Regions from separate parts of the Brevibacterium linens genome, predicted to be linked through region 4. Evidence: riboswitches for the same ligand, from Rfam matches in the RefSeq annotation. Region 4 holds a riboswitch; each other region holds the start of a gene.
What was found. Region 4 has a riboswitch for thiamine pyrophosphate ahead of CXR29_RS02830 (TenA family protein). Riboswitches for the same ligand answer to the same signal wherever they lie in the genome.
Positions count from the first base shown of each region.

Region 1 (5,562 bases), 360 kb from region 4:
AGGCCGCGAGAACCGAGACCACGACGACCTCTGGCAGGCGCAGGTGCTGAATGAGCGCATCGGCGAGGTCACGCGGATCGATCGTCGACGCGAGCACGATGAGCGGGATCGCCAAGGCGAGGGCACGGACGAAGATCGCCGCAGCCGCGGCCAGGGACCCCGTGGTGAACAGAATCGGACCGAAGTCGACGACCACATCTCCGGTTTTCTCCGCCAACAGAGCCGTGCCCCAAGCGGCGAGCAGAGCGCCGGCGGGCAGGAACCACAGCCGCTTGGCCGCGGCCACCAGATCGAGTCCGGTCGCCGGCAGCGCCAGCACTGCTGCCAGCAGCACCACCCCGGCAGAGACCAGATCGATGCTCAGCAGCGCCCCGACCATGAGGATGAGAGCGACTGCGATCTTCGTCAGCGGATTGCACCGAGCCAAAGCGGTCGAACGCACCACGGGGATGAGCTGCCCCGGATCCTGTACCGCGACCTCGGGGGAGTGGCGAACGTGCTCATCGAGGCCCTTACTCACCGCGCTCACCCGCCCTGACATGCGAATCCGACTTATTGCCGTCGGATCGCTCTTCGTGGCCGCGGTAGCCGAGCTCGAGGAGATCGGCGCCGATGGCCTCGAGGAACGCCAGATCATGGCTGACCGCCACCACTGCGGAACCGTGATCCAAGGCATCGAGGAACATCTCCACCAACCCCGCCCACGTCAGCGCATCCTGACCGAAGGTCGGCTCATCGACGATGAGCACCCGGGGCCGGGGAGCCAGCATCGCCGCCACCGACAGGCGACGCTTCTCCCCACCGGAGAGACTCTGCGGATGAGCCTGCGCCAAACCGGTGAGACCGAGACCCGCAAGAAGCTCATCCACCCGTGCCTGCGACTCGGCGGCAGACCACCCGGCCAGCCTGGGACCCAGCTCGAGTTCGGCCGCCACGCTCGAGGTGAGGAACTGGTGGGCCGGTTCCTGGAAGACCATCCCGATGCGCGCCGCCAGCTGCTTCGACGGCCACGCGAACGGTCGGGGCCGTTTGGCTCCTTCCCGCAGGGCCGCCTCGGCGAGGACCTGCCCGGAGAATTCGGGCAGCAGGCCCGCCAAGGTCAGGGCCGTGGTCGATTTGCCTGCCCCATTCGCACCGATGATTCCGAGGGCCTGACCGGCGCTCAGGCTCAGGTCCAGTCCGGTCGCGGCGGGGGTGGCCATGCGCGGTCGAGCAACGCTGAGCCGATCTGTGCGCAGCAGAACCTCGCCGAGGCGGCCCGACGTCCCACCGATTCCTGCGGCCCCGCCTCGGCGCGGGGTGGGGGAGTCCTGCGGAATCCAGATGCCGCAGCCGATGAGCGTTTCGGTCAGGTCCGGATCGGTGAAGATCTGCTCGGGCGGACCTTGGGCGACGATCCCGTCACCGCCCAGCACGATGACACGGTCGACGTGCTCGGTCCACAGCTCCACCCGGTGTTCGACGACGAGCATGGTCGCCTGTGTCTCGGCCTGCACGGTGAGCACGGCATCGCGGACCTCGGTCGCCGAGGCGGGATCGATATTGGCCGTCGGTTCGTCGAGGACGATGACCTCCGGGGCCATCGCATGGATCCCGGCCAGGGCCAGCCGCTGCTTCTGCCCACCGGACAGGGCCGCACTCGGATGCTCCGGGGCCAGATCGAGTCCCAACGCATGCAGGGACTCGGGGACCTGAGCCTCGATGACCTCGGCCGGGAGTCCGAGGTTCTCCATCCCGAATGCCACATCATCACCGACGCGGGAGAAGATCACCTGCGAATCGGGATCTTGGAGGACCAGCCCGGTGCTGCCTCGGCGAGGATCCGGTTTCTCTCCGCCGACGAGGAGTTCACCGGTGGCCTCACCCGATTCCTCGGGCAGGACACCGGCGACGGCGTGGAGGAACGTCGATTTCCCGGCTCCGGAGGCGCCGAGCAGCAGCACCTTCTCTCCGGCCACGATCTGCAGGTCGAGCGGACCGACCGCCGGCTGATCACGGTCGGTGTGCGTCCATGAGAAGCCGGCGGCCGTGATCGGCAGCGCCATCAGCGACGGCCGGAGGCGAAGGAGCTCAGAGCTCCGGTGGCCGCGATCGCCCGGTAGGCGTACCACGCGCCGATGCCGGAAATGACGAGGCCGGAGATGATCGCGCAGACCGCATAGATCGCCTGGAACCCGAACTGCCATTCGGCGTTGTACATGATGTTCTCGCTCACGGCCATGAACGCCGCGGCCAGCACACCCGAAGCGGCGGTGACCCACAGGGTGAAGCGTTTGTAGCCGAAGGCGGCGAAGACGAGTTCGGCACCGAGACCCTGCAGCAGACCCGAGAGCAGAACGGTCGCCCCGAAGTGGGAGCCGAGCACGGCTTCGACGATCGCGGCGATGAGTTCGCACAGGAGTGCGGCACCGGGTTTGCGGATGATGGCACCGGCCAGCGGACCGGCCAGCACCCAGAGTCCGGCGATGAGGCCGATCGACGGCGGGAATGCCTGGAAGGCGAGTTCGAGGACCTTCCAGCTCAGCGCGAGCACCCAGAAGACGAGTCCCACGGCGATGCCGAGCACGGCGGTGGTGACATAGTCGACGACCCGCCACTGCTTCGTCTTCGGCGCCGCGGTGAAGGCCTGCGCGCGGGCGGGGGTGGTGGTCGGCGCGGTGGTATTCGGCATTGTGCCTCCTCATATCAAGGAGGGGTGAAGAGTCTCGACTTCCTTCGGCGGTACTGACCGCATCAGGTTCGAGGGTCTGCAGCTTCTTCTGCACTCTCAGCGCCCCTGACGGCGCTCCCCTGTCGTAGCCACCACTGTACAACAGGTGAGAGAAGCAGCGACCGGGAGCGGAGGCGACGCGGAGGCCGGGATCCGTCATCGACGATTCACCTCTCGTTCCCTGTCTCGTCGACGGGCCTCGAACGACCGGACACTACTGATCGGTAGGAATGGGTGGGTGAATACGCATCGACTCAAGCGACCACTCAGTGCCCTGTCCGCCGCCACCCTGCTCGCCGCTCTGGTGGCGGCCCCGGTGCCCGTGCGCGCCGAACCGAATCTCGGCTCGGGCGGCCCGAGTTCGACCGTGAGCCAGGACCCGACGGACACGCCCGCCGAGGCGGATGCAGGGAATGAGGCGATCACCGATCCCGTACTGCAGGTCGGAGCCGACTCGACGACGCGCAACCTCTCGTGGATGAGTGAGAACTCCGGCGGGGGAGAGGTCCGGTGGGCGCCGGTCAATGAACTCGAGGGAGGCGAACTTCCCGCCGACGCGGCAGCGGCTGAGACCACGGACTCCGGTCTCGCCACCGACCTCAAACGTCACTTCAACCATGCGAGCATGACCGACCTGGAACCCGACACCGACTACGCCTACCAGGTCGGCAGCGACGAGGACGGGTTCACCGAGGTGCAGCAGTTCACCACAGGATCGTCCGGAGGAGATGACGAATTCCTCGTCTTCGGCGACCCCCAGGTCGGCGCCGGAGGCGGAGACCCCGACGACGCCACCGGCTGGGAACGGACCCTGTCGACGGCCGTGGCCACTGCCGACGACCCGAGTTTTCTCTACTCCCTGGGAGACCAGGTCAACGCCGCCGGCAACCAAGAGCAGTACGCGCAGTACCTGGCGCCGGAAGCGACCCGGACGATCCCGCAGGCGACGACGATCGGCAACCACGATGTGTCGTCGAAGGCCTACGAACAGCACTTCAACCGACCCAATGTCAGCCAGGACCACGGCGGCGGAGGCATCATCACCTCCGGCGGCGACTATTGGTTCATCGAAGACGGAGTCCTGTTCCTCAACATCAACTCGAACAGTTCGGACATGGACGCCCACGCCGAGTTCATCGACGAGGTCGTCGCCGAACACGGTGGCCAGGCACGATGGACTGTGCTGGGATTCCACCATTCGATCTATTCGACGGCAACACATTGGAACGATCTCGATGTGAAGCGGCTGCGGAAGGCGATCCCACCGGTCGCGGCCCGCAATGACATCGACCTCGTCGTCTCCGGCCACGACCACATCTTTAACCGCACCTTCCTCATGGACGGGGAGGGCAAGCCCGTCGAGGGCTCCGAAGCGGGAGCCGATGAGGCGAAGGAAGACGGGCAGACGCTCTACCTCACGCTGACCTCGTCATCGGGGTCGAAGTTCTACGACTACGTTCCCGGCCTCGACTGGGAAGGCAAGAGCGTCCACAACGACATGCCCGCCTTCACCCGGGTCCGCGTCAGCGACGAAGCGCTGCGGGCGACGACCTATGAGGTGCCTGCTGAGGGAGCGTCGGCCGATGGCGAACGGGCGGAAGCGCGGGCCGCAGCCGAGCAGATCGACGATGTCGAACTCAGGCGCGCCGAGGCGGACGAACCCGCCCCGGGCGACGACGCCGGTGCAGACGCGGATTCCGGAGCCGGTGCCGACTCCGCGGCAGGTGCAGATGGTGCAGGTGCGAATGACGACGCAGACGCAGACGGCGCCGGAACAGAAGCTGACGCCGCAGCGGATGGCTCGGACGTCGATGCCGGCACGGCAGACTCTGGCGCCGATGCGAACGGTGCCGAAGCGGACACCGCGGGAACGGGCGATGATGCGGGTTCCTCCGGGACCGCCTCGGCGGGTGGGGATGGAGACCTTCCCCGCACCGGCGGTGGACTTGCGCTGCCCTTGACCGTCGGGGCGGGGGCGCTGGCACTCGGCGCGACGCTGATGGTCGTGAGCCGTCGCCGCCGAGGTGCCGGCCTCAGCTGATCAGCACAGCCTTGCTGATCGGCCCGACGCTGCGCATCAGCTCGGAACCACCATGACCGGACCCTCGGCGTGGTTGAGGACCCCGCGCGAGACGGATCCCAGCAGAGCGCTGCGGATCCGTCCGCGCCCGCGGGTGCCCATCACGGTCAGCTGTGCGCGGGAGCTGATCTCGACGAGGGTTTCGGTGGGATCGCCGACCGGTACCGAGGTGGTCACCGTCAGATCCGGGAACTGCTCGGACAGTGTCGCAGCTTCCTTCTCCAGGCCTTCGGTCAGCTGCTTCTGCCGACGCGAGGTGACCTCGGAGCTGAGCTCGAGGTCGGGGTACCAGTAGAGCCATTCCTCACCGGCCGGCAGCACCACGACGAGTTCGAGCTCAGCCCCGCGAGTGGCGGCTTCGGCAGCCGCCGTGAACATCGCGACCCGACCGGTGTCAGAGCCGTCGACGGCAACAACCACCGGGCCCGAGTCCGCGGACGCCGAGGTCGATCGTTCGGGAACGACGATCGTCGGGCAGTGCGCATGGGCCGGCAGAGCCGTGGACACGGATCCGAGGACGCGGCCCATGAATCCGCCGCGTCCGCGAGCACCGACGATGACGACTTCGGCGTCGGCGCTGAGCGTGACGAGCACACCGGCGGAGTTTCCCGGCGCGGTGCGGAAGGACTTCTCACCGGAGTAGTCGCGCAGGAGTTCGACCGCCTCGGTGAGGGTCTTCTCTGCTGCCTTCTTCGCCTTGTCATCCTCGGGTTCGCTGGGGATGGAGGCCATATTCGGGTAGATCATCGTCGGCAGCTCATAGGCGGTGACG
Region 1 covers NZ_CP026734.1:1,049,921-1,055,482, forward strand. The annotation lists gene CXR29_RS04500 (energy-coupling factor transporter transmembrane component T family protein) at 1-520, opposite strand, end outside; gene CXR29_RS04505 (ABC transporter ATP-binding protein) at 513-2,045, opposite strand; gene CXR29_RS04510 (ECF transporter S component) at 2,045-2,671, opposite strand; TPP riboswitch at 2,694-2,802, opposite strand; gene CXR29_RS04515 (FN3 domain-containing metallophosphoesterase family protein) at 2,949-4,751, shown strand; gene CXR29_RS04520 (universal stress protein) at 4,788-5,562, opposite strand, start outside.
Region 1: another riboswitch for thiamine pyrophosphate. It lies ahead of CXR29_RS04510 (ECF transporter S component); the one in region 4 lies ahead of CXR29_RS02830 (TenA family protein).

Region 2 (5,562 bases), 260 kb from region 4:
TCACTCATGCTACTGGGCGGAGATGAACGTCTACTCAGCGGATGACGGTTCGAGGCCGTAGAACCTCGCCGCATTCGACCAGAACACGGCGTCCGCCTCGGTGGGGGTGAGCACCTGGCGGAGGAGGGCGAAATCAGCATCGGCGAAGGGGCGACGCGCCCGCGTCGACGGCAGATCCGTGCCCACCATGAGCGCGGTCGGGTCGGTGTCGACGATGCGACGGACCGCCTCGGCGGGGTTGAGTTCCACGCGACCGAAACCGGTGGCTTTGACCTTCACCCCGGCCTCGACGAGGCGCAGCAGGGTGGGCAGTCCGTCCTCGTGCATGCCCAGGTGGTCGATGCTCACCGCCGGCAGTGCGGCGATGCGTGCGGCGAGGTCGGCGTCGATGGTGCGGGCGTCGATATAGAGCTCGGCATGCCATCCGACGAGGTCATGGACCCGGCGGGCGAAGCTGTCGAGGGCATCGAGAGTGGCCGAACCACCGCGGGCGATATTGAAGCGCAGCGCCTTGATGCCGGCCTCGTCGAGGCGGCGGATCTGATCATCGGTGGTCTCATCCGGCAGCTGGGTGACACCGACATAGCTGTCGCCGAGCTGGCCCAGCGCCTCGACGAGGTACCCCTGGTCGAAGCCCTGGAACGAGCCAGAGACGACGGCACCTCCGGCGACGTCGACTCCGACCTCGGGCAGGCTCTGCAGCCTCGCGCGGTAGTCGGCGACCGTGAATGGGTCGGGCAGATAGCCGTTGTTCTCGATGACCGGATGGGTCGGATCGATGATGTGCAGATGCGCGTCGAAGGCACGCTGGAGTTCGCTCATGCCGTCAACCTACATCGCCTCCGCAACGCTCGGTCACGGCGTGGCGCGTCTGTCGAATCGTGCACACTGCGATAGACGCGCCACGCCCTGAACGACGGTCAGTCCGCCTTGAGGCCGACGGTCGGATCGGGCAGGTAGACCTCTCCGCCCGAGGCGAGGAATTCGCGGCTCTTCTGCTGCATTCCCGCCAGGGCCTCCTGAGCTTCGGCGCTGCCGTAGGTGTCGCGGATGTCCTGGGAGATGCGCATCGAGCAGAACTTCGGCCCGCACATGGAACAGAAGTGCGCGGTCTTCGCCGGTTCGGCCGGCAGGGTCTCGTCGTGGAACGCCTCAGCAGTCTCCGGATCGAGGCCGAGGGCGAACTGGTCTCGCCACCGGAACTCGAACCGAGCCTTCGACAGCGCATCGTCGCGGGCCGTCGCACCGGGGTGGCCCTTCGCGACATCGGCGGCATGCGCGGCGATCTTGTACGTGATCACTCCGGTCTTGACGTCGTCGCGGTCGGGCAGGCCCAGATGCTCCTTCGGAGTGACGTAGCAGAGCATCGCCGTGCCGTAGCGGGCGATCTCGGTCGCCCCGATCGCCGAGGTGATGTGGTCGTATCCGGGTGCGATGTCCGTGACCAGCGGACCCAAGGTGTAGAACGGTGCGCCGTGGCAGAGCTCCTGCTGGCGTTCGACGTTCTCCCGCACGAGGTGGAGGGGAATATGCCCGGGGCCTTCGACCATCACCTGGACGTCGTGGGCCCACGCGCGTTCGGTGAGTTCGGCCAGTGTGTCGAGTTCGGCGAACTGGGCGGCATCGTTGGCATCAGCGATGGACCCTGGTCGCAGTCCGTCGCCGAGTGAGAACGCGACATCGTATTGGGCGAAGATCTCACAGAGTTCGTCGAAGTGGGTGTAGAGGAAGTTCTCCTCGTGGTGGGCAAGGCACCAGCCGGCCATGATGGACCCGCCGCGGGAGACCATCCCGGTGACCCGGTCGGCCGTGAGGGGAACGTAGCGCAGCAGCACACCGGCGTGGACGGTCATGTAGTCGACACCCTGCTCGCACTGTTCGATGACCGTGTCGCGATAGATCTCCCAGGTCAGCGCGTTCGCATCACCGTCGACCTTCTCCAGCGCCTGATAGATCGGGACGGTGCCGATGGGGATGGGGGAGTTGCGGATGATCCATTCTCGGGTGGTGTGGATGTCATTGCCGGTCGACAGGTCCATGAGGGTGTCGGCACCCCACTTCGCGGCCCACCGCAGCTTCTGCACCTCCTCGGCGATGGAGCTGGTGACCGCGGAATTGCCGATGTTCGCGTTGATCTTGACGAGGAACGCCTTGCCGATGATCATCGGCTCGGATTCGGGGTGGTTGATGTTGTTCGGGATGATCGCCCGACCGGCGGCGAGCTCGGCACGCACGAGCTCGACATCGCACTGCTCGCGGAGTGCGACGAACCGCATCTCCGGGGTGATGATGCCCTGCCTTGCGTAGTGCATCTGGGTGACCGTGCGGCCGGTCTTGGCCCGACGCGGAACCGGTTTGCGTCCCTTCCACTGCTGTGACGGGGCCCCTCGGCGGACGGCGGCACGACCGTCATCGGCGATGCGGTGGCCGCGGGCGTCATACGTTTCGGTGTCGAGACGGTTCTCGATCCACGGAAATCGCAGAGCGGGCAGTCCCTCTTCCGGAATGCTGCCCGGTCCGACGGTGCGGTAGACGTCGACGGGATCGTTGGCCCGGCCGTTCGAGTCCTCGAGTTCGATGCGGGTCACGGGAACGCGGATGCCGTGGTCCGTGTCGTCGACCCATGCCGGCGAATGCGTCGGATACTGCTCGAGGGTGAACTGGTCGTCCGCCGCTGCGGCAGACGAAACCGCGTCAGGCGAAGCTGTGGCAGGGGTAGGTGTTTCCGGGGTGAATGCAGTCATCTGCAGTCCTCACTTCCTACGCCGGTATCAACCGGATCAGGTTCTACGGTCTCGGACGATGCAGTCCGATCTCAGCCCGTGCAGAGGGCTCCCGTGGGGTCGTGTAATTCGTATCACGATTGTCGTGGTGAGGACAACCGCGGTGTCGGCGGAATCGAGTCCCGCCGGGGGTGCGAGGTCAGCTGCCCTGGAGGAATGCCTTCGCCACGGCACCGAGGGCGAGCACATCGGAGACCGCGACCATTTCGCGTGCCGAGTGCATCGAGTACAGGGCAGGACCGACGTCGACGGTGGTCATTCCCAGACGGGTCGCGGTCAGCGGTCCGATCGTCGAACCGCAGGGCATCGCATTGTTCGACACGAAATCCTGGTATTCGACTCCGGCGGCCGCGCACGCCTGCGACCACACCGCGGTGCCGACCGCATCCGTGGCGTAGCGCTGCTGAGCATTGAGCTTGAGCAGGGGACCGCCGCCGAGGCGGGGGCGCACATGCGGATCATGACGTTCCGGATAGTTCGGATGGGCAGCATGCCCGGCATCGGAGGAGACACACACCGAGGAGGCCATCGATGCGAGATAATCGCTGCGCGTCGACTGCGGCAGCAATGAGGCGACGATGCGCTCGGTGACATCGGCGAGGAACGGACCACACGCACCCGAACGCGAATTCGACCCGATCTCCTCATGATCGAAGGCCGCCAACAGGGGGATGCCGTCGAGCCTATCGGCATCGAGCTGGGTGAGCGCGGTGACACCGGCGTGGACGGACAGCAGGTTGTCCAGCCTCGGCGAGGCGAAGAATTCCTCGGCGGCACCGAAGAGGGCCGGCTCCTGAGTGGGAATGGTGTAGACGTCGTGACCGACGACAGTTTCGGCATCGACGCCGGCGGAGGCGGCGAGCAGTTCGATGATGTCGGCCTCAGCGAGATCGGCCAGACCGATGACAGGAGCGGTATGACGCTGCTTGTCCAAGGCCAGACCTTCATTGACCTGCCGGTCCAGGTGGATCGCCAGCTGCGGGATGCGGGCGATCGGTCCGGTGCGGGCGAGCACGATGCGGCCGTCGGCGAGGCCGAGACGACCGGCGAAGGCGAGCTCACGATCGAGCCACGAATTCAGCAGCGGCCCACCGTAGACCTCCACCCCGACCTGGCGGGTGCCCTCAGCGGTGTACTCGCCGCCGGGTTTGAGTTTGAACGCCGGGGAGTCGGTGTGGGAACCGAACACACGGAACCGGTCAGCCGCCTCGGTGACGGTGGGATTCATCCACGCGATGAGCGCGCCGTCGCGGATGACGTAGTGCCCGGTCCCGGGCGTCAGCGCCCAGGGGGCGGACTCGTCGAGGCGGGAGAATCCGGCCTCTTCCAGTTGTTTCGCGGCGGTGGCCACCGCGTGATAGGAGCTGGGGGAGGCGCTGACGAAGTCGCCGAGGTCGGCCGCTGTCGTCGCGGCCCGGTCCGGTCGCGGGAGTGATTCATTCATTTCCCCAGCCTATCGTTTGCGGTAGTTTGGAGGTGAAGAAGATCAGGTCTCAGGCGCCGGGTTGCCACCGCGTCCGAGAATCAGGCGGGGCGGCGACCCTGCAACTGCACCAGCGACGGCAAGGAGTGTTCGACGTGAACCAGTTCGTGACGGAGTGGAACACCTGGCGCGACTCACGGAACTCGGCACTGGCGAAACCGTTCGGCTGGCTCAGCGTCGTCGGCCTGCACTGGCTCGATGACGAATCGACCTGGGCCGACGCTCCCGGCACCTTCACCGTCGACGACGGGTGGGTGACCGTGTCCCTGGATCCCGGCATCAAGGCCGGTCCCGCGGCGGAGACGTTTGACCTGCTCAGCACGGTCGGCGACGGCCCAGACGGGTCGGATCCGGCTGGTTCAGGGGCTGGATCCGGGACTGGTCCTGGGAATGGGGCTGGCTCTGGGGTGAACGGCGCAGGTGCGAACGGCGCGGCTACAAACGGCGCGGCTGCGACCAACTCGGGGCCGACCCGGGCGACCAGCCCGGCCGTGCCCAGCGACACCTCGACCCTGCCGAGGGTCACGGACCAGACCGGCGCGGCCGGTGCGGGCGCTGATTCTGCGGCTGGTGCGGATGGTTCTGCTGGTGCGGAAGCAGGTGCGAGTGCCGGTTCACAGGCGACCGGCGGACACGACGCCGTGCCCGCCCGACCTCAGGTCCGCGTCGAAGAGAACGGGTTCAGCGCGAAAATTCCGACCGGCGGATCGCTCAACTGGTTCACCGTCGGCAACGTCCTCTACGAACTCATCGACCGGGCCGGCCGCCTCGGTGTGCGTGTGCGCAATTCGAAGTCCCCGCTGTTGGGCAAGTTCTTCGAGGTTCCGGTCTTCGACCCGGACCCGGACTTCGTCTTCCTCGCCCGATTCACCCGGTTCGACCCGTTCCGGACCTACCCGATCGAAACCGCTCAAGAGGATCTGCAGCTGCAGACGCAGGCGGCGGGAATCGTCACGTTCGACACTCAGCACGGTGAGGTGAACCTGCTCGCCACCGGGTGTCCGAAGACCGGGCTCCAGCTGGACTTCCACGATTCGACGAACGGGAGCACCACCTCGGCGTGGCGGACCATCGATCTCGGAGTGCCGAATCAGGACGGGTCGCTCGTCGTCGATTTCAACCGTGCGGTGAACTACCCGTTCGCGTTCACCTCGTTCGCCACCTGCCCGGCCCCGATCGAGGGAAACGTCGTTCCCTTCGACGTCACCGCAGGTGAGCGGCGTCCTCCGTTCTTCTACTCGGAGGCCGGGATCAACGTGCCGTTCCTCTTCTACGTGTGGTGGGACGAAGAGAGCG
Region 2 covers NZ_CP026734.1:427,192-432,753, forward strand. The annotation lists gene CXR29_RS01810 (amidohydrolase family protein) at 31-822, opposite strand; gene thiC (phosphomethylpyrimidine synthase ThiC) at 921-2,744, opposite strand; TPP riboswitch at 2,740-2,848, opposite strand; gene CXR29_RS01820 (M18 family aminopeptidase) at 2,923-4,227, opposite strand; gene CXR29_RS01825 (DUF1684 domain-containing protein) at 4,362-5,562, shown strand, end outside.
Region 2: another riboswitch for thiamine pyrophosphate. It lies ahead of thiC (phosphomethylpyrimidine synthase ThiC); the one in region 4 lies ahead of CXR29_RS02830 (TenA family protein).

Region 3 (5,562 bases), 550 kb from region 4:
ATCACCGGGTTGAACTGCTCCAGCTCCGTGACCTCCCCGGTGACGGGATCGAGGGTGAGCCCGTGCCGGTCCAGGGTTGCGGCCAGTTGCGGGTGGGCGGCGATCACCGCGGCACCGAGTGCACGGATCGCGCCCTGCTGCTTGAACAGGACCGCAGTATCGAGGGCACGCCACTTGCCCGCGGCGGGCACGCGGGTGCCGATCTGGAAGTGCACGTGCCGGTGCGGGTCACCGGCACGACTGGTGCGGTGCACCACGGCCACCGTCTGCAACGACTCCGCCGGCACGATCTCCTGCTCCCCGCGCGGGCCAACCCGCGTGTAGGCGTGCTGGGCCAGCCACCGCCGAATCTCGGCCACCGCCTCCTGTTGCGCGGCGTCGAGGGCGTCAGAGACCTCCGGGTGCAGGGCGGCGGCGATCGACAAGCTCTTGGGGGTGTTGACGACCATCTCCGCGAACCGCGGGGAGCCCTTCCGGACCTCGCCAGCCTCGCGCGGGATGCCCATCCGCTCCCCGGTCAGCGGATGGGTCCAGTCCACCCAGCCCGCGTACTGCTCCGGGTCCAGCCCGGTGTTCGCGACGACCTCACCGGCGGCGTTGGTGATGGTGAAGTCCGCCAGCGCCGTGCCGCCTTCGAGGTAATAGTCATCCGCGGTCGACCGGTCGGATTCGAGGTACCGGCGAGCGGCCGTGCCCGGTCCACGAAAGAGGGTCACGCCGCCTTTCATGCCGGTCACCGCCTTCCTCACGAGTCGCTTCGTGAGGAAGGTGCGCGGGCACTACCGCCGGTAACATGCGTCCATTTATTTGTGTCTTCAGGCGGCGGGGCTGATCGGGGAGGCCATCGCGAGGGTGAGTTGCCGGGCTGGAGCCGATGAGTCGAGACAGCTCTGGGTGGTCCAGCGATCCGGTATGGAGGAGTCAGGGTGAGGGCGGAGACGAGTGTTGAGACTGTGGCGAGGTCGAACAGACACTAGGACCAGGAGGAAGGGGCGGGGAGGCTCGCCTCCTGAAACGCGTGTCGCTCGAGTGGTAGTTTGGGATCATCGGAAGTAAAAACGTGCGTCGCTGTTGAAGACGAGGCTCTCTACAGAGCGCACGAGCACACACGGGACGAACGGCCCGTCACTTCTTCACCGAGAAGGAGTGACCCATGATTCGTCGTCCCAGCCACCAGTCCGAGGCCGCGCAGCCGCCTCACACGCTGAAGGACGCGTGGATCGCGCTGGCCGGGCTGTCGGCCGTGTTCCTGTTCGAGATGCTCGACAACTCGATCCTCAATGTCGCCTTGCCCACCATCGGCCGGGAACTACAGGCCACCGCCACCGCATTGCAATGGGTGACTGGCGTGTACTCCGTCGTGTTCGGCGGATTGATGCTCGCGCTCAGCGCCGTCGCCGACCGCATCGGCCGACGCAAGATGATGCTGGCCGGGCTCGTGCTGCTCGGGATGACGAGTCTCGCGACAGCCTTCGTGGCCACTGCCGGGCAGCTCATCGCCGTTCGCGCGGCGATGGCGGTGGCCGCCGCGATGACCACGCCGGGCTCCCTGGCTCTCGCGTTCCGGCTCTTCGCCGATGACCGCCTCCGGGTACGCGCGATGACGGTGATCTCCACCGTAGGACTCATCGGCCTTGCCGTCGGCCCGATCGCCGGCGGCTTCGTCCTCGCCATCGCACCGTGGCAGACCCTGCTGCTGGTCAACGTGCCGATCGCAGCCATCGCCTTCATCGCGATCCGCAAAGGCATTCCCGCCGACCGGCCAGAAGAGCTTCACCGCGATCCTGTCGATATCTGGGGAGCCATCCTGGGCACCGCGGCCATCGCATCCGCATTGCTCGCCCCCGCCCTCTTCGTCGAAGTGGGCGCAGACACCTGGTTCCCCTGGGCCGGGGTGGCCGCGACCATCGCTTTCGCGGCAGCATTCGCCTGGCGCGAGCGCTCGTTCCAATACCCCCTGCTGGACCTGCAGCTGATCGCGAGCCCGCTCGTGTCCAGCGGACTGGCCTTCAAAGGCGCAGCCAACCTCGCCGTCGCAGGTATCGGGTACCTCGTTGCACTTCAGCTCCAGCTCGACTGGGGATGGACGCCCGCCCAGGCAGCACTGGGCATGCTTCCGCAAGTGATCGTCCTCGTCGCCGGCGGCGCCGTCATCTCGATCCTCGTCGACAAGCTCGGACTCGATCGAGCGGCCTGGCTCAGCGCCTCTGCCGTCGTCGTGGGCCTGGCCGTCTACGCGCTTCTGGGACGCGTCGGATACGTCTGGATCGCTGTGGCCCTCGTGCTCGTCGCGGCGGGAATGCGGGTCGTCGGCGTCGTCGCGGGAACCAACGTCATGAAAGGAGTTCCAGAAGACCGGACCACCGTCGGCGCGGCCCTGGCCGATACAGCCGGCGAGTTCGCAACCGCCGTGGGCATCGCCCTGAGCGGAACCTTCCTCGCCGCCATCTTCACCGGGCACCTCACCGCATCGGCCTGGCCGACCGAGCAGACCGCGGAGTTCCGACTCGCGGTCACCTGGGGCGGAATCGCTCTGACCGTGCTCGCGGCGGGCCTCGTCGCCTTCGGCATGCTCCGAGCCCACGGAGAGAAGAGCGCCCCAGAAATCTAGACCGAAGGGTGTTGACGGCGTGTCCGTCAAGGGAATGAACGGGGCTTCTGCAGGGGCTCTGCTTAAACGAAGAGTGAGATGAGAGAGGCGTGGTCACGGTGTTCAGGGACGAGGCGCAGTCGGTCGTTGCGCTGCACGACGTGGCGGTGACCACCAGGCCGCGCTGCGATGACCGACACCGTGGATGAAGAGGTTGAAGTGGGCCTGCTTGCCTTCCACGCCGCTCACCCCTTGACGAGTCCGCCGTCGACGATGAGGTTCTGACCCGTCACACCCCTGGCCCACGGGGAAGCGAAGAATACGACTGGGTCGGCGAGCTGATCCGGCGTCGTCACCGCCCGCAGCGGGGTGCCCGCGGCGATGCCCTCGAAGACCGCCTCAGGGGTCGCCGCCGAGGCGTCGGTGGTCAGCAGCAGCCCCCGGAGACCATGTTCACCGTGATGGCCTGCGGGCCGAGATCGTCGGCGAAGGTGCGTGTCAGGGACAGCAGCGCTGCTTTCGCCGCGGTGTAGTCGTGGTAGGGCACGACGGGGTGCTGGAAGAGGTTCGTACCGATGTTGACGATCCGGCCGAAGCCCGCCTCGACCATGCCGGGAAGGGTGGCCTGGATGACGTTGAGAGGCCCATGCACGGAGCCGGTGAACTGTGCGGTGATCTCCTCGTAGGAGATCTGGTCCGCGTGGGAGCGGGCGTCGCCGTTGAAGGAGAAGTCAGCCAGCGCGTTGTTCACGACCGTGGTGATCGGACCGCCAAAGCGATCGGCGGCCTCAGCGACGAGGGCATCGACCTGGGCGCGGTCGCGGACATCAGCCCGGATTGCGATCGCCTTTCCGGGGTGGGCGGCGGCGAGGTCCTCCGCGGCGTCCTGGGAGGTGTGGTAGTCGATGACCACTCGCGCACCCTGGGCCAGGAACGCGCGAGTGATCGCAGCTCGGAGTCCGCGGGCGCCGCCGGTGACGAGGACGATCTGCTCGGTGAGGGGGAGAATAGTGTGTGCCATGTGTATGCCTCTCGATATCGAGGCGAAGGCAACCCGTGCGCACCGAAGAGCGAAAGTTGCTCTTCGGTGCGCTGACACCGCCAACATTGTCGGCGGGTGAAAGTCCGGACATTCCCTTCGCCAGTGCTAACTGGATCAGGTTCAACGGGTGTCATCTCAGCCGACCACGTCCCGTGCTCGAAAGCTGGAACGGGCGGCGCCCCGTGTCACGCCACCATCACATCACGGAAACCACACTCTCCACAAGCTTCGGACGGCCTGATTCTTCGTTACTGGAATCGCTGTCACAGAACACCTGATATCACTACGTGCTATCCGGCAAATGGGCATTCTGGCTTCTTGAGTGTTCCTATTGCTTGCGTTCCAGCTCGAGCGCGGTTTGGGCGATAGCGCGGACGTTGAATGTTTCCGCGACCGGTATCGCAACCATTTCCTCGAGGGTGAACCATGCCGCTTCGAGTGCGTCATCGTCCGGGACCGGTTCCCCTCGTTCCCATCGGCAGAGCACTGCGATCAGGACGTAATGCAGATTGTGGTCGGCATCGATGACGTCGACAGCATCGAAGACATCACCGGGTGTGGCGAGGACTCCTGTTTCCTCGGCGAGTTCGCGCGCGGTCGCGGCGGTCAGGGTCTCGCCGGGTTCGATCTTGCCCCCGGGGAATGCCCAGCGCTCGGCGTCGGGCATGTGGGCACGCCGGATAAGGAGTACACGTCCTTTTCGGACCACTGCCGCCAGCGTCGCCGGCTTCGGGTAGGAAGCGTCGCGCGTCATCTACCCCGCCCCGATCGTCGACTCGGAGTGGTCTTGGAGGTGGGCTGTGATCTGCATGAACGGTGGATGGTCGATAGGTGCCTGGGAGCCGACGTCCTCTACGGTTTGTGCTCCGCGGTCGGTGACCTTGTCGACTGTGAAGCCGGCCTCGGTCAGCACCGCCTCGTAGGTGCTGATGAACCAGTGCCGGTCGACAAGCTCGAGGATCCCGGTGCCGGGGATCTGCAAGCTGACCTTGCGTTCGTCTCCGTCACGGTAGCCTCTGCCGGGCTCGCCGCTGCGGAAGGTCGGGAACGGTACTCCTGTGGCCGCCGGGTTGCTATCGACGATGAAGAGTCTGCCGGTCGGTGTAAGCACTCGGGCGAGCTCGCGGGCGATCGCTCTCAGTTCCTCGCGTGTGGGCACGTTGATGAATACGAAGCAGCACACGATCGCATCGAATGTGTCATCCGGGTAGGGAACGTGGCCGCTGTCGATGGTGTGGAATCGCGCGGCCGGTTGCGGGGTCTGCGCCCGGGCGAGGGTGATCATGTCGGTGCTGATGTCGACTCCGACGACCTGTGCTGCGGCTCCGGCGTCGAGGAGGCGTCGTGAGACTTTTCCGCTGCCGCACCCATAATCGAGCACGATCCCCCCTCGGCCGCAAGCAGTTTGGAGGTCATTGACGAGCGGGGTATAAGCCAGTCGGTTTTCGACATAGTCGTCATAGGCATCGAACCCTGCTGAGACTGCCGGAGTCGTCCATGATGTCGTCACTGCTGCACCGCCCTCACACGCGCGTTTTCGATGCTGGGCCATCGGCTCACGACCAGCTCCCGGTGGAGGGGATGGAGGTCGCCGATAATCGATGGGTCGACTGGTCGTTGGTATTGGAGTTGCCGGTGGATCCAGAACAGGCGGACAATGTCGACCCACGCTTCCGGAAGATCAAGGGTCGCCAGTGCGCGGCCTGGGAGCTCGTCTGCACGGATCGACTTCTCCAGGGCGAGGACCTGGTGCACCTGGTCCAGGCTCGCCCCCGAGGGCAGCCGTGGAAGAGTGCTGGGTTCCTCCACGATCGTCTGATCATCGCCGCCGAGGAGGGTGTGCACCTTGGTGAGGTCTTTTTCGTAGATGTGGATCGAGCCGACGTTGTGGATGTACACACCCGGGGTCAGGCCCAGCATCGAGGCGAGA
Region 3 covers NZ_CP026734.1:139,847-145,408, forward strand. The annotation lists gene mobF (MobF family relaxase) at 1-716, opposite strand, end outside; gene CXR29_RS00620 (MFS transporter) at 1,154-2,611, shown strand; partial or broken gene CXR29_RS00625 (3-oxoacyl-ACP reductase) at 2,836-3,611, opposite strand; TPP riboswitch at 3,706-3,825, opposite strand; gene CXR29_RS00630 (NUDIX hydrolase) at 3,961-4,386, opposite strand; gene CXR29_RS00635 (class I SAM-dependent methyltransferase) at 4,387-5,184, opposite strand; gene CXR29_RS00640 (thymidylate synthase) at 5,139-5,562, opposite strand, start outside.
Region 3: another riboswitch for thiamine pyrophosphate. It lies ahead of CXR29_RS00625 (3-oxoacyl-ACP reductase); the one in region 4 lies ahead of CXR29_RS02830 (TenA family protein).

Region 4 (5,562 bases):
AAGCGGGTCTTGAGAGCCCGGCGGGCGGCGAACCAGCCGTTCATGCCGTGCACGCCCGGGGCCGGTGGCGTTGCTGCCGAACATAGGAACGCGCCGGGAACGCCGAGGCTGTAGTTGTCCCAGCTGGTGCGCGGGCGGGCCATCATCCGGTAGAAGGTGACGATGCCGGTGGCGATGTCCCCTCCGATGTAGTTCTGGTTGTGGCCGGCCATCTCGGAGGCGGGGATCGCATTGTGGGCGACGATGTGGTCGCGGAAGCCGGGAGCGAAGCGTTCGAGCTGCCGGGTGATGTACTCGGTCGGGTCGAGCGGGCAGTCGAAGGGCACGTGCGCATACGTCCACAGCGGCCGCAGCCCGTTCACCTCTCGGGTGGGATCGAAGACGGTCGGATCCGAGACGAGGCACACGGGGTCTGCGGGCATGCGCCCATTCATCACCTGCGCCTCGGCGGCGGCCATCTGCGCCCGGGATCCGCCGATGTGGATGGTGCCGGCGCGTCCGACTGCGGGATCGGACCAGGGCACCGGGCCGTCGAGGACGAAGTCGACCTTGGCGGCGGCGTTGCCGTGCTTGAACCTCCGCAGACTCTTGTCGACGTGCGCGGGCAGCAGGCCGGAGAAGATCTGCGCCGCATTCAGCGCCGAGGTGTCGAGCAGATAGGCGCGGGCCTTGGGCATATCCGAGACATGGTTGACACGGGCGTTCGTGGTGACCTTCCCGCCGTGCGCTTCGAGATCGGCGACGAGGTGGTCGATGATCGCCTGCGACCCGCCGATCGGGGAGGGCCACCCGCCGGCGTGGGCGACCGTGGAGAGCATCGTGGCAGTGGCCGCGGTGCCCATCGCCGGCAGCCCGCCGATCGCGTGCGCTGCGACACCGGTGAACAGGGCCTGGGAGGATTCGTGGGAGAGCGGAATGTTCCACGCAGGGCTGGCCTGGGACAGGAGCCGCAGGCCGAACTTCACGACGTTCGCGATGCCGGGAACATCGCGCAGGGTCTCGGGAACGGAGCGTTTGTCACCGAGGGAGAGCCAGATCGCGTCATCGACCCGGTCGAGGAGCGGGGCGAAGAATCGCCGCCATTCCGGTCCGGCCGCGCCGAGGTGGTCGACGGTCTTCTCGAGATCATGGAAGGCCAGCGCGGCGGGCTTGCCGTCGAGGGGCTGGGCGTAGGAGATCTCGGGGGTGGTGAACTCGAGGCCGCGGGCGCGCAGATCGAAGTCGACGAAGAATGGGCTGGCGATCGCCAACGGGTGCACGGCCGAGCAGATGTCGTGGGTGATGCCCGGCGCCAGACCGAGGTCGAGGGTGCGGGCACCGCCGCCGATCGTCGGCTGAGCTTCGAACACTTCGACAGAGAGTCCGGCACGGGCCATGGTGACGGCGGCGGCCATGCCGTTCGGGCCGGATCCGACGACGACTGCATCAACACCTGTGCTCATGAGGCCAGTCTAGGTCAGTGGGCTGTGCGGCTGCGGAGTGCGTTCCTTGGCGGCTCAGTTGTCGTACACGTTGTCGAAGAAAGCGCATTCGAGGTCGACGGCGCGGCGCCAGACGCGGTTGAGGTTCTCGGCTTCTGAGCTCTGGTCTTCTTCCTCCGGGAACACGCGCTCGAGCTCATCGACGAGAAACTGCACCCAGCAGCGAAAGGCTTCTCCGCGGTGGAGGTCGATCCATCCTCGATGAACCGCTCGCTCCGGTGCTTCCTCGCGGGATTCGGCCCAATCGAGGTAGAGCCATTCGGCCACAACGAGGACGGCGAGCAGCTGTGGGTACGATGCTGAGTCGACTGTTGAGTTCATGAGATCGCGGAAGCCCGCCGTCGGTGCTGCAAGTTCAGGTCGGAGGTAATCGGCGGGATCGACGCCCAGCTCGGCGAAAGAGTCGACGAAATACGTGTCCTCGTCGGCGACGAGCATGCCCAGCTGTCGGGCGAATCGCAGCTTTGGGTCGAGCTCATCGGCATGGGCCACGCAGGCTCCGAGCATGGACAGGAACGACTCGAAGAACTGATAGTCCTGGATGAGATAGTCGCGCATCACCGTGTCATCGACGGTGCCGGCGAAAAGCTCTCGGACGAACCGGTGATCGACGGCCCTCACCCATTGCCGCTCTGTCGAACGGAGCAGTTCGGCCACCGCTCCGTCGCTGTCAAAGACGATCGAGGAATCGTCGATGGTGCTCAAGTGTCTTCCACTCCCTCCGCCGGTGCTCACCGGATCAGGTTCAAAGGGTCTGCATACGCACTCTCAGCGCCGCCTCTTTCGGCGCTCCCCTGTAGCGCTTCGACACTATCACCTAGGTAAGGAGAGCTGTCAGTAAGACCGGACCAGAGTCGGCCGTTCTAGATCGCGATTGTCGAGCACCCATGTGGCGTGTTCCCACGGGGCAGCCTCGGCGAAGTAGAGGCGCTGACCACCGACGTAGCGGCGATTCGACTCATCCTCGGGATCGGCATCGAAGGCTCCGGCAAACCGCTCGTTCCCTCGTGGGACCGAGATCTCGAATGGGACGTCGACCCACACGCTCGCATCCCAGAGATCGACGAGTTCTGGTCGGTGGAGGAAGATCCCCTCGACCAGGAGAACACAGTCGCTCGGCAAGATCCGAGGCTGCGACTCAACCGGCCGGTCCGCATCGACGTCCCACGCGGCTGGAACGACCGAGTCGCCTCGGCGGAAGGGCCCGACGACCGACTCGAGGAATGAGTTGTAGTCGTAGGAGTTCCGGTAGAACGTCTCCGGCCCTGTTCCGTCGGCATGACGAACGGCCCGCGGATAATGGAAGCCGTCGATGCCGACCGACGCGACGGGACGAGCAGGAGCCGTACCAGAATTCCCCGCGTCCTCCTCGGCGAGGTCGATGAGTTCCCGGGCGATCGTCGTCTTCCCGGCTCCGTCTACTCCGTCCAACGCCACCAAGGCACGACCTCCCGGTCGGACGGTGCTCAGCTCTGCCAGCAGTTCGATCAGAACTCGGAGTCGGGACTTCACCACGCTGTCGATCCGGCGGGGGATACGGACTGCGGGGCTGCCTCGGCGAAGGTGTCGGCGATGAAATCGGCGATACGGTCCGCGGCAGGCTGACGACCCGACGTCTGTTCGGCGGACTCGACCGACGGGTTGTAGTTCGTGTTCGTGTTGATGTCGTAGACGACCTGACGGCCGTCGGCGGTCTCGATGAACTCGACGCCGGCGATCTCGATGCTGAGGTCGGCCAACAGCGTCTCGAGCCGAGCGATGAGCGGTGTTCCGGCCGTGATCTCCTCACGGCGGTCGAACTGGGGGACCGCCTCGACGTCGGGATCAGACCCGGCGCCCGGGATCGCGCAGGCATCGGCCGGGCACAGCTCGAACGACCCACCTGAGACGTCGACGCGCACCGCATAGTGGAAACGTCCGCCGATGAACTCGGCACGGGTGATGAACGGCTGGGCAGGCTGCACATACTCCTGGACGAGGGTGATGCCGTCGATCGGCGCATTCGCGCCACCGGGCGCGAACTCATCGGCGACCGCCTCGAGCTCGGCGTGGGAGTCGAAGCGACGCACACCGAGGCCCTTGCCGCCCTGATTGTGCTTCGTGATGAACGGGGGAGTGAAGCCGGCCGCGGCGTCGACGAGCGCCCGCGGTCCGAACGCGGCCGCTGTGCGCGGAACGTCGAAGTCCCGGCCGGCCAGCTCGCGATGCTGACGAACCTTGCTCACCTCGAGCTCGTAGACATCGCGTCCGTTGATGACTCGGCGGCCGGCGGCGCCGAGCCAGTCGAGGACCGCACGCCCATACTCCTTCACATGCGGATCGGTCCGGGTGTGCGCCGACGCCGACAGCCGCGACCAGAACAACCCCGCAGGAGGTTCCGCGGCGAGATCGATCGTGGTCTCGGGCAGCAGCCATTCGACATGGGCGACGCCGAGGCGGTCGAGCGCATCCGTGAACGGAGCGATCCATTCCGGATTGTCGTGGATGATGTGCACCGCCGGATCACCGGTGACGGGCGGGGCATGAGAACTCATCGCGCACCTTTGCTCGGGGTGCCGGCGCGATCGCTCGCCCGGCGGATCTGCTCAACGATCCTACGCCACCCCGACCGTCGTCGGCCCCTTCGTCATGTCCGTGCTGCGGCGTAGACTCAGGTCATGGCTATCGCAAAGCAACCTGTGGTCGTACTCGATGCTCCCGACGCCGCCGAACTCGCAGAGTTCTACGGGCAGCTCCTCGATTGGAAGGTCGCGGTCGAGGAGGACGGCACCTGGGCGGAAGTCACCTCCGATTCCTGGCCCCCGCTGTGCATTCAGCAGGTCGAGGACTATCACGCGCCCAGTTGGCCCGGTCAGGCCCACCCGCAGCAGATGCACCTCGACGTCATCGTCGACGACCTCGATGTTGCTGAGGAGTCCGTGCTCGAGATCGGTGCAGGCAAGGCCCCCGAACAGCCGGGAGAGACGTTCCGCGTGTTCCTCGACCCGGCCGGTCACCCGTTCTGCCTGTGCAAAGGATGACCACACCATCACCGAGGCGGCCCCACCCGTCCGTGGTGTGCTGAGTCATGCGCGCGCTCGCCTCGTTTGCTGACCGTAATCCTGTCCTGTGGGCCAATGGTGCCGGGCAGACCACTGAGCTCGTCTCCCCGGCTGACTCCGCGCAGCTGACTCCGGGGCTGCGTCCTTGGCGGTTGAGCATCGCCCGACTCGAACGTGTGGGCCCGTTCTCAGCCCTGCCCGGAATGGCGCGCACCTTCCTCCCCACCGCCGAGGTGGTCCTGGAGATCGACGGAATCGTGCACCCGGTGCCGGCGTTGCGCCCGGAACATTTCCACGGAAGTCAGAATGTGAGCCTCGTCGACCTGACTGAACCCTGCTTTGCCGTCAACCTCATGGTCGCTGACGACTGCGCCGACAACTCCGTTCACGACACCGGCACGGGCGCGGGCAGCGAAACCGAATGTGCCTGCGGCGAGTTGCAGATGGGCATCGGCGAGCAGTTCCCGGCCAGCGGTTTCCGGTTTCTGCTCACTCTCGAACCGGGGTTGGATCTCCCGCGTTTTCAACTGCTCGAACTCGAGCCGAACGAGACTGCTCCAGATGAGGTCTCGATGGCGTTTCTTCACTCCGAAAGTGGCGACGCGCACATCTGAGAAATCGGTGAGAACCTACTGTGGCTGGCGCCACATTCCTGCGTATCGTCCCAGGTGACAGTGTCGTTTCCGGGCATTTCCATCAGGCCTTTCTCAGCTTCGGACGGGTAGTGTCAGGATCCCCGAACGTGCATGTTAGAGAATGGTTCTCCACCGGAAATTGGAGGAACTTTGACGGTCGGCGACAGCGGCAAGAACAAACAGCACGAACACAACGACGAAACTGGCTCTTCGCAGTTGAGGGTGTAGAACCGGTGCGCGTCGCTACACAGAAATAGGTCGAGGCCTTTCGAAGATGGAATTTCCTAGACAAACCATCCGAAAGACCTCGACGTGCACCACCTTACGTTCTCCACCCCTGACCTCACCACGTTCTGCCACCTCGACACACTCGGCCTGCACTGCACGGGCCAACACGTCACCGAT
Region 4 covers NZ_CP026734.1:687,914-693,475, forward strand. The annotation lists gene CXR29_RS02825 (phytoene desaturase family protein) at 1-1,442, opposite strand, end outside; gene CXR29_RS02830 (TenA family protein) at 1,497-2,186, opposite strand; TPP riboswitch at 2,181-2,287, opposite strand; gene CXR29_RS02835 (nucleoside/nucleotide kinase family protein) at 2,316-2,918, opposite strand; gene CXR29_RS02840 (ATP-grasp domain-containing protein) at 2,990-4,015, opposite strand; gene CXR29_RS02845 (VOC family protein) at 4,139-4,501, shown strand; gene CXR29_RS02850 (HutD family protein) at 4,549-5,136, shown strand; gene CXR29_RS02855 (ISL3 family transposase) at 5,470-5,562, shown strand, end outside.